Regions from separate parts of the Serratia sp. KH_031 genome, predicted to be linked through region 2. Evidence: predicted binding sites of a transcription regulator. Region 2 holds the regulator's gene; the other holds the start of a gene.
The links. Region 2 encodes CRP, which controls carbon source genes, mostly activating them, when cyclic AMP is high. Its sites were predicted from a motif close to ATGTGANNNNNNTCACAT; they were not measured.
Positions count from the first base shown of each region.

Region 1 (3,751 bases), 100 kb from region 2:
ATAAGATAGTAATGAGCAGCCTTCACTTTAAGAGTATTTTAGTTTCCTGACTTATTCATTTCCCTCCCCCATAAAAAATGCCAGTCATATCAAATGACTGGCATTTTTTTCACTCATTTAACCGCAAGCGGTCAAATAATCTTACGCATCACCGAAACGGCGACGTGGTGCTGCTGGAGCAGAATCATCACGGCGTTCACGGTTGACGTTACCGCCACGGCGTTCGCCGCCTGCGTTACCACCTTCACGACGCTCACCGAAAGAACGACGCGGTGCACCAGCAGCCCCTTCACGACGCTCGCCGTTGAATGGACGACCGCCGCCACGGCGTTCACCGTTACCGGCCCCACCTTCACGACGCTCACGGCGCTCATGCGGCTGAGCATCACCCAGCAATTGCATGTTCATCGGCTTGTTCAGGATACGAGTGCGAGTGAAGTGATTCAGGATCTCGCCCGGCATACCTTTTGGCAGTTCGATGGTGGAGTGAGAAGCAAACAGCTTGATGTTACCAATGTAACGGCTGCTGATATCACCTTCGTTGGCAATAGCTCCAACGATATGACGAACTTCTACACCGTCATCACGGCCCACTTCGATGCGGTACAACTGCATCTCACCAACGTCACGACGTTCGCGACGTGGGCGATCGCCACCATCACGGCTGTCTGGACGTGCATCACGACGACGATCATTACCACGATCGTCACGCTCGTTGAATTCACGACGTTGACGAGGTTTGAATACTGGATCTGGTGGCAGAATCAATGGACGTTCGCCCTGTGCCATTTTCAGCAAAGCTGCGGCCAGAGTTTCCATATCCAGATCTTCTTCCGGTTGCAGCTTAGCCAGCAGCGCACGGTACATGTCCAGATCGCTGCTTTCCAGCTGCTGCTGTACTTTCGCGGCGAACTTGCTCAGACGACGTTGACCCAACAGTTCACCATTTGGCAGTTCCACTTCTGGAATGGTCAGCTTCATCGTGCGTTCGATATTGCGCAGCAGGCGACGTTCACGGTTCTCTACGAACAGCAATGCGCGACCCGCACGACCCGCACGACCGGTACGGCCGATACGGTGAACGTAAGACTCTGAATCCATAGGGATGTCATAGTTTACAACCAGGCTTATACGCTCAACGTCCAGACCACGAGCAGCAACGTCGGTCGCGATCAAGATGTCCAAACGACCATCTTTCAGACGCTCCAGAGTCTGCTCACGCAGTGCTTGGTTCATGTCGCCGTTCAGTGCCGCGCTGTTGTAACCACTGCGCTCCAGCGCCTCAGCCACTTCCAGAGTTGCATTTTTAGTACGAACGAAAATGATCGCCGCATCAAAATCTTCTGCTTCCAGGAAACGTACCAGCGCATCGTTTTTACGCATGCCGTGCACAGTCCAATAGCTCTGGCTGATGTCTGGGCGAGTCGTCACGCTAGACTGAATACGCACTTCTTGTGGCTCTTTCATGAAGCGACGGGTAATACGACGGATTGCTTCCGGCATGGTAGCAGAGAACAGAGCGGTCTGATGTTCAGCCGGGATCTGCGCCATGATGGTTTCGACGTCTTCGATGAAGCCCATACGCAGCATTTCATCAGCTTCGTCCAGTACCAAACCACTCAGATTAGAGAGGTTCAGAGTACCGCGTTTCAGGTGGTCAAGCAGACGGCCCGGTGTCCCCACAACGATTTGTGGACCTTGACGCAGAGCACGCAGCTGTACGTCGTAACGTTGGCCGCCGTACAGGGCTACTACGTTAACGCCGTTCATGTGTTTAGAGAAATCGGTCATGGCTTCAGCAACCTGAACCGCCAGCTCACGGGTCGGTGCCAGAACCAGAATTTGTGGCGCTTTCAAAGAAGCATCCAAGTTGTGCAGCAATGGCAGCGAGAACGCCGCAGTTTTGCCGCTACCGGTCTGTGCCATACCCAGCACATCGCGACCGTTTAACAGGTGAGGAATACACTCAGCCTGGATTGGTGATGGTTTTTCGTATCCCAGATCGTTCAAAGCAGAAATGATCGGTGCAGACAGCCCCAGATCAGCAAAAGAGGTTTCAATCTCAGTAGTAGTCGTAGTCATGTACACTTGCCTCATTATGAATGGCAGCCAGTCTGCATAACTCGTCGTGAAAATTTTCAGCTATTTTCATTGAAAAGTGTGAACCGGCTCAAATTAGATTATAAAACGAACAAAAAAGCCCTCACCCGTTAGGGCGATAGCTCTGGTTGTTACACCATGTCTACCAAGCTAAATGTTCGTCAGCTATTGCTGGTCCGATTCCGATAGGTCGTCTTGTTCTTGGCCCAACAGCGCCAATTCCAACAATGCATAGCGGTGCTCAACAAAATTATGAACGTTGTTAGCGACCGTCAGTTTGAACATCGCCAAGGCGGTGTTCGTGTCCCCCAGACTTAGGTAATGTTTACCTAAATAGAAGTCAGTTTCACTGAGATGCTCAGCGAGCGAAGTGTTATCCGTTGCATCTGCCTTGAGGCGTTCCATCAGCGTTTTTTCGCTGATTTTGCCCAGGTAGAATTCGACAATATTCCATCCCCATTGCCCTCTGTCCGACTTGTCGTAACGCTGTTCTAGCGAAACAACGGCTTTCTTGGGATCAATTTCTCTCTCCACAAGGTACAGCCATAACGAACGGAAGGGATCGTTTGGGTCGTCTTGATAAAACGCCAGCAGATCATCCTGCGCTAATGGGTAGCGACCGCCATAATACAGTGCGATGCCCCGATTTAAACGCGCGTAATTGTAAGTTGGATCAAGCTCTAGTACCGAATCAAACGCTTCATAGGCAGCATCAAAATTGCCTGCCTGCGTTAAGTAAATGCCCAGGTAGTTGAAAACTTCCGGCATATCAGGACGTATTGCCAGCGCTTGCGAAAAATCGTTGCGCGCTAGTGCACGTAGCCCGAGGCTATCATACAGCACACCGCGCTCATATAAAAGCTGCGCACGCTCATCGTCCGTCAGTGCCCGGCTGGCAAGTATTTGTTCCATGCGCGCCAAGATCACTTCCTGCTGCAGAGTTGGCTGCAACGGGATAGCCAGAACTTCGTCTTTACGCCAATCATGGTTGCTGCATCCTGCCAGCATGAGTGCTGTCGCAACGTAACACCAGCGCAAGAAAGGCTTCATTTCCCACTCCCGAAGACAAACATTGGGTGAACGTCCTGTCCTCCGCTTGCTAAATACGCGAGCATCCTACCCGCGCTATACGAACAGCTCCCAACCTCATGGCGGGGAGCTGTAAAACTGTGTTTACAGTTACTCTGCTTCAGGTGCAGGAGCCGCAGCTTCTGGAGCTGTTGCTTCTTTGATGCTCAGGCGTACACGGCCCTGACGATCAACTTCCAGTACCTTAACGGGTACTTCCTGACCCATTTGCAGATAATCAGTCACTTTCTCAACGCGCTTGTCAGCGATTTGAGAGATGTGAACCAGACCTTCTTTACCGCCGCCGATAGCCACGAAGGCACCGAAGTCAACGATACGGGTCACTTTACCTTGGTATACACGACCAACTTCAATCTCAGCAGTGATCTCTTCGATACGACGGATAGCGTGTTTTGCTTTGTCGCCATCGGTCGCAGCAATTTTCACTGTACCATCATCTTCGATTTCAATGGTAGTGCCAGTCTCTTCAGTCAGCGCACGGATCACTGCACCACCTTTACCGATCACATCCTTGATTTTGTCTGGATTGATCTTGATGGTGTGGATACGTGGTGCGAACTCG
Region 1 covers NZ_CM174496.1:4,328,680-4,332,430, forward strand. The annotation lists gene AC3ISQ_RS19505 (DEAD/DEAH family ATP-dependent RNA helicase) at 142-2,082, opposite strand; gene yrbN (protein YrbN) at 2,063-2,152, opposite strand; gene nlpI (lipoprotein NlpI) at 2,266-3,150, opposite strand; gene pnp (polyribonucleotide nucleotidyltransferase) at 3,280-3,751, opposite strand, start outside.
Region 1: a site for CRP is predicted at 2,159-2,176, ahead of yrbN (protein YrbN). Genes of this name have one in related genera too.

Region 2 (3,751 bases):
GGCGTTATAGCCATTTTGGCTTACTAACATGATGGTCAACAATATCCAGTAAGGTTTGGGCAGGTTGAAAAAAATCCCCAAACTACTTCCCGCCGCCAATATCACGCCTAAGCGAGCGGCATTACGTAACGCGTTGGATTTGAATGACAGATAGCTAACTAGCGCCGGCCAGAATGGCAGACGTGATTGCCTGATCATTAGATTGCGGCGATACAGCGGATACTGGGTGCGCAGCAGGCGAGCAATGCGGCTGAAATGGTAATAGCAGAACTTACCGACCGGGTTATCGGCGTGTTGCAATGCCACTTTTTCCAGCGCCGCCAGTTCATTGGTCATGCTAAAACGCTGCGAGTGGTGATGGTAAAGAATGTCGTTGGCGACTACGCGCAAACGAGCGGCGATCACCTGCGCATTACGGCGGATGATGGCTTCGGCCTGACTCTGTGCCACCAGTTTTTGTACTTCTTCCGGCAAATGCAGGCTGACGGTGATGTGTTCTTGCAAATCGAGTGCGACTTGGAATGCGCGTTGCAGGCGTTTTTGCTCCATGTTGTTGGCATGGGGCAGGAAATTAAGTTGTTGATACAGCAGGCTGATAATGTCCATCACCTGTTGCTGACGTTGCAGCAATGGCGGCAGTGCGGTTTCTGGGTCAGTGTGCTGGGTCAGCAATGAATATTTAGCTTCCAAGTAATCTGCCAGTTGGCGATACAGCAAACTGAGTGACTCGCGCATCGGCTGCTCTTTCCACAGCTTGAACCAGAACCAAGTGAACAAGCCATACCAAGCGGTGCCGACGATATACAACAACGGCGCATGCCAGATCGGTACCGTACCGGCCATGCTGAGAGAGAAAATAGCGGCCACCATCGCAGCCGGTAGCATGCGAGCGTGGAGCGGACTGATTTCCCCGGTAACGCCGAGCAGTAATGCCAAACCGAGAACTAACCAAGGTAACGGGACGTGCCACAGTAGAGCCTGTTGTAACAGTAAGCTACTGAAGGCGAACAACAAACCGCCGACGATCAGGCGTTTGAAAAAGCGTTTATGGGGAGTATCTAAACCCGCGATATTGCAGCAGGCGGGAACCAAAGAAAACATCAGGCCGAGTTGCAGTGAGCCAATCAGCAGGCCGAATGCGACAGGCAGGCAAAGCACCAGCGTTTGTCGCAGTGCGTAATTCACTTCCGGGTGATAAATCAGCCGCCGCCACATGATGTTTTACCGATAAAAAAATGGCGCGAATTGATTATCGCGCCATTTTTTCTGGGATTAACGAGTACCGTATACCACGATGGTTTTGCCGTGTGCGGAGATCAGATTTTGATCTTCCAGCATTTTCAATATACGGCCAACGGTTTCGCGGGAGCAGCCGACGATCTGACCAATTTCCTGACGGGTGATTTTAATCTGCATACCGTCTGGGTGGGTCATGGCATCAGGTTGCTTCGCCAAGTTCAGTAGGGTTTGCGCGATACGTCCAGTCACGTCGAGGAAAGCGAGGTTGCCCACTTTTTCGGAAGTCACTTGCAGACGGTCTGCCATCTGCGCAGACAGGCGCATCAAAATGTCCGGGTTTACCTGAATCAGTTGGCGGAATTTTTTATAAGAAATTTCAGCCACTTCACAGGCAGTTTTTGCCCGAACCCAAGCACTGCGCTCCTGGCCTTCTTCAAATAATCCAAGCTCGCCGATGAAGTCCCCCTGATTGAGGTAGGACAAAATCATCTCTTTACCTTCTTCATCTTTGATCAGCACCGCTACGGAGCCTTTCACGATGTAGTAAAGCGTTTCGGCCTTTTCACCTTGGTGAATCAGCGTACTCTTGGATGGATATTTGTGGATATGGCAATGAGACAGGAACCATTCGAGAGTCGGGTCTGTTTGCGGTTTGCCGAGAACCATTCGCTGTTATCCTCTGTTGTAATCTATCTGTATCGCTGGGATCAGAGTTCCCTGTCAAACAAGCTGAAGCCGGGTGTGAGATAATGGGCTATCAGAAAGTTTTGAGGTGTTCGATAAAAATACGCCGTCGCCCTAGCATATTAACTTGCTACCGGAGCTGCAAGCTACATTCTGTTAACATAACGATATCAGGACTTTTCTATAGACTGCCCCGAAACCCATGTTCCAGAAAGTGTTATTTCGGCTCTGTTTGTAGCACAGAGTGAGGCAAGTGTCTTGTGTTGTCTCGCTTCAGCATGATTAGTGTCAGGTTCCGTTGCCAGTTTCACGGTGAAAGCGTAGTCTGACATTCAGAAATTAACCGGAGTAACCATTATGTATGCAAGAGTTAAGTGGATAGAAGATTTGACATTTTTGGGTGAATCCGCGTCTGGTCATCAGGTTTTGATGGATGGCAATGCGGGTGAAAAAGCGCCAAGCCCAATGGAGATGGTATTGATGGCTGTTGGGGGATGCAGCGCTATCGATGTGGTCTCTATCCTGCAAAAAGGACGCAATGACGTGCGTGATTGTGAGGTAAAACTCACCTCTGAGCGCCGTGAAGAAGTTCCGCGTACTTTTACCCATATCAACTTGCATTTTATTGTTACCGGTAAAGAACTTAGCGATAAGGCTGTTGAACGTGCGGTCGATCTTTCTGCTGAGAAATATTGCTCAGTGGCGCTGATGCTGGGTAAAGCCGCAAAAGTGACCCACAGCTTTGAAATTCAGCTCGTCGAATAACCTTACCAAGCATAGCGTTGGCACAGCCGACGCAGCAGATCGAGAAATCGCCGCGCCGTAATGGTTAGCGGCGATTTTTGCGAATACAGCACGCAATACTGCGCTGGCGGCAAACTGGTGATCGGCAATGTGACCAGACGATGCTCTAGACCAAAAGGTGCCTGCATCGCACGCGCGACAATGGTGAGGTAATCGGCGTTCAACACTAGACTCAACCCGCTAACGACCGAATCTGAACGAATGGGTGCCATATCGAGCTGTTGATAAAAGGTGCCGAGCTCAGATTGCAGATACTGGTAGTAGCCCATATCCGTTTCCGGTAACAGCCATTTGGCCGAGCGGAGTTCATCTAGCGAGGTAGCTTTCGCAAGTGGGTGGCTGTGGCGAGCGATAATACCGAATGAGGCATTGAACAGCGGTTCACACACCAATTCCTCCAGCGGTAGTTCGGGGCTGACGCTACCGACGACAAAATCCAGCTTTCCTTCACGTAACGCAGGTAACAAGGTAGAAAGTTGAGCTTCTCGGATCACCAGACTGGCTTGTGGAAACTGAGATCTGAAAGCTTCTGTGAGCTCCGGTAGCACAGTCAGTGCTAATAGCGAAGACAGCCCCAGCGCCACCGTACCCTGACCATGTTGTTCTATTTGCTCAATTTCTTCTGCCGCTCTTTGTAACTCTTCCAGAATAAACTGCATTCGCTGAGCAAAAGCGCGCCCGGTTTCCGTCAGCGTCATGCCCTGATTACTGCGCATAATCAACTGGGTATCGAGTGCTAACTCCAGTTCGCGCAAGCTACGGCTCACCGCCGGTTGTGATTGTTGTAAAGCCCGTGCTGCGCCGCGAATACTGCCGCTGCGAATGATTTGTTGAAACACTTTCAATTGCTGGATCTTGGGCAAATAACGCACGTCTTCCCCCCTATAACTAAAAAGCATCACTCAATAGATAATTGCATCTTATGCCGTTGGTATAAAGGCGATATTTTCATCATTCCTGCATAACGTATTGTTATTAAAAACATAAAGTGACGAAGATCACATTATCCACTGTTGTCGGCAAG
Region 2 covers NZ_CM174496.1:4,432,919-4,436,669, reverse strand. The annotation lists gene AC3ISQ_RS20130 (YccS/YhfK family putative transporter) at 1-1,215, opposite strand, end outside; gene crp (cAMP-activated global transcriptional regulator CRP) at 1,273-1,905, opposite strand; gene AC3ISQ_RS20120 (OsmC family protein) at 2,281-2,688, shown strand; gene AC3ISQ_RS20115 (LysR substrate-binding domain-containing protein) at 2,691-3,599, opposite strand.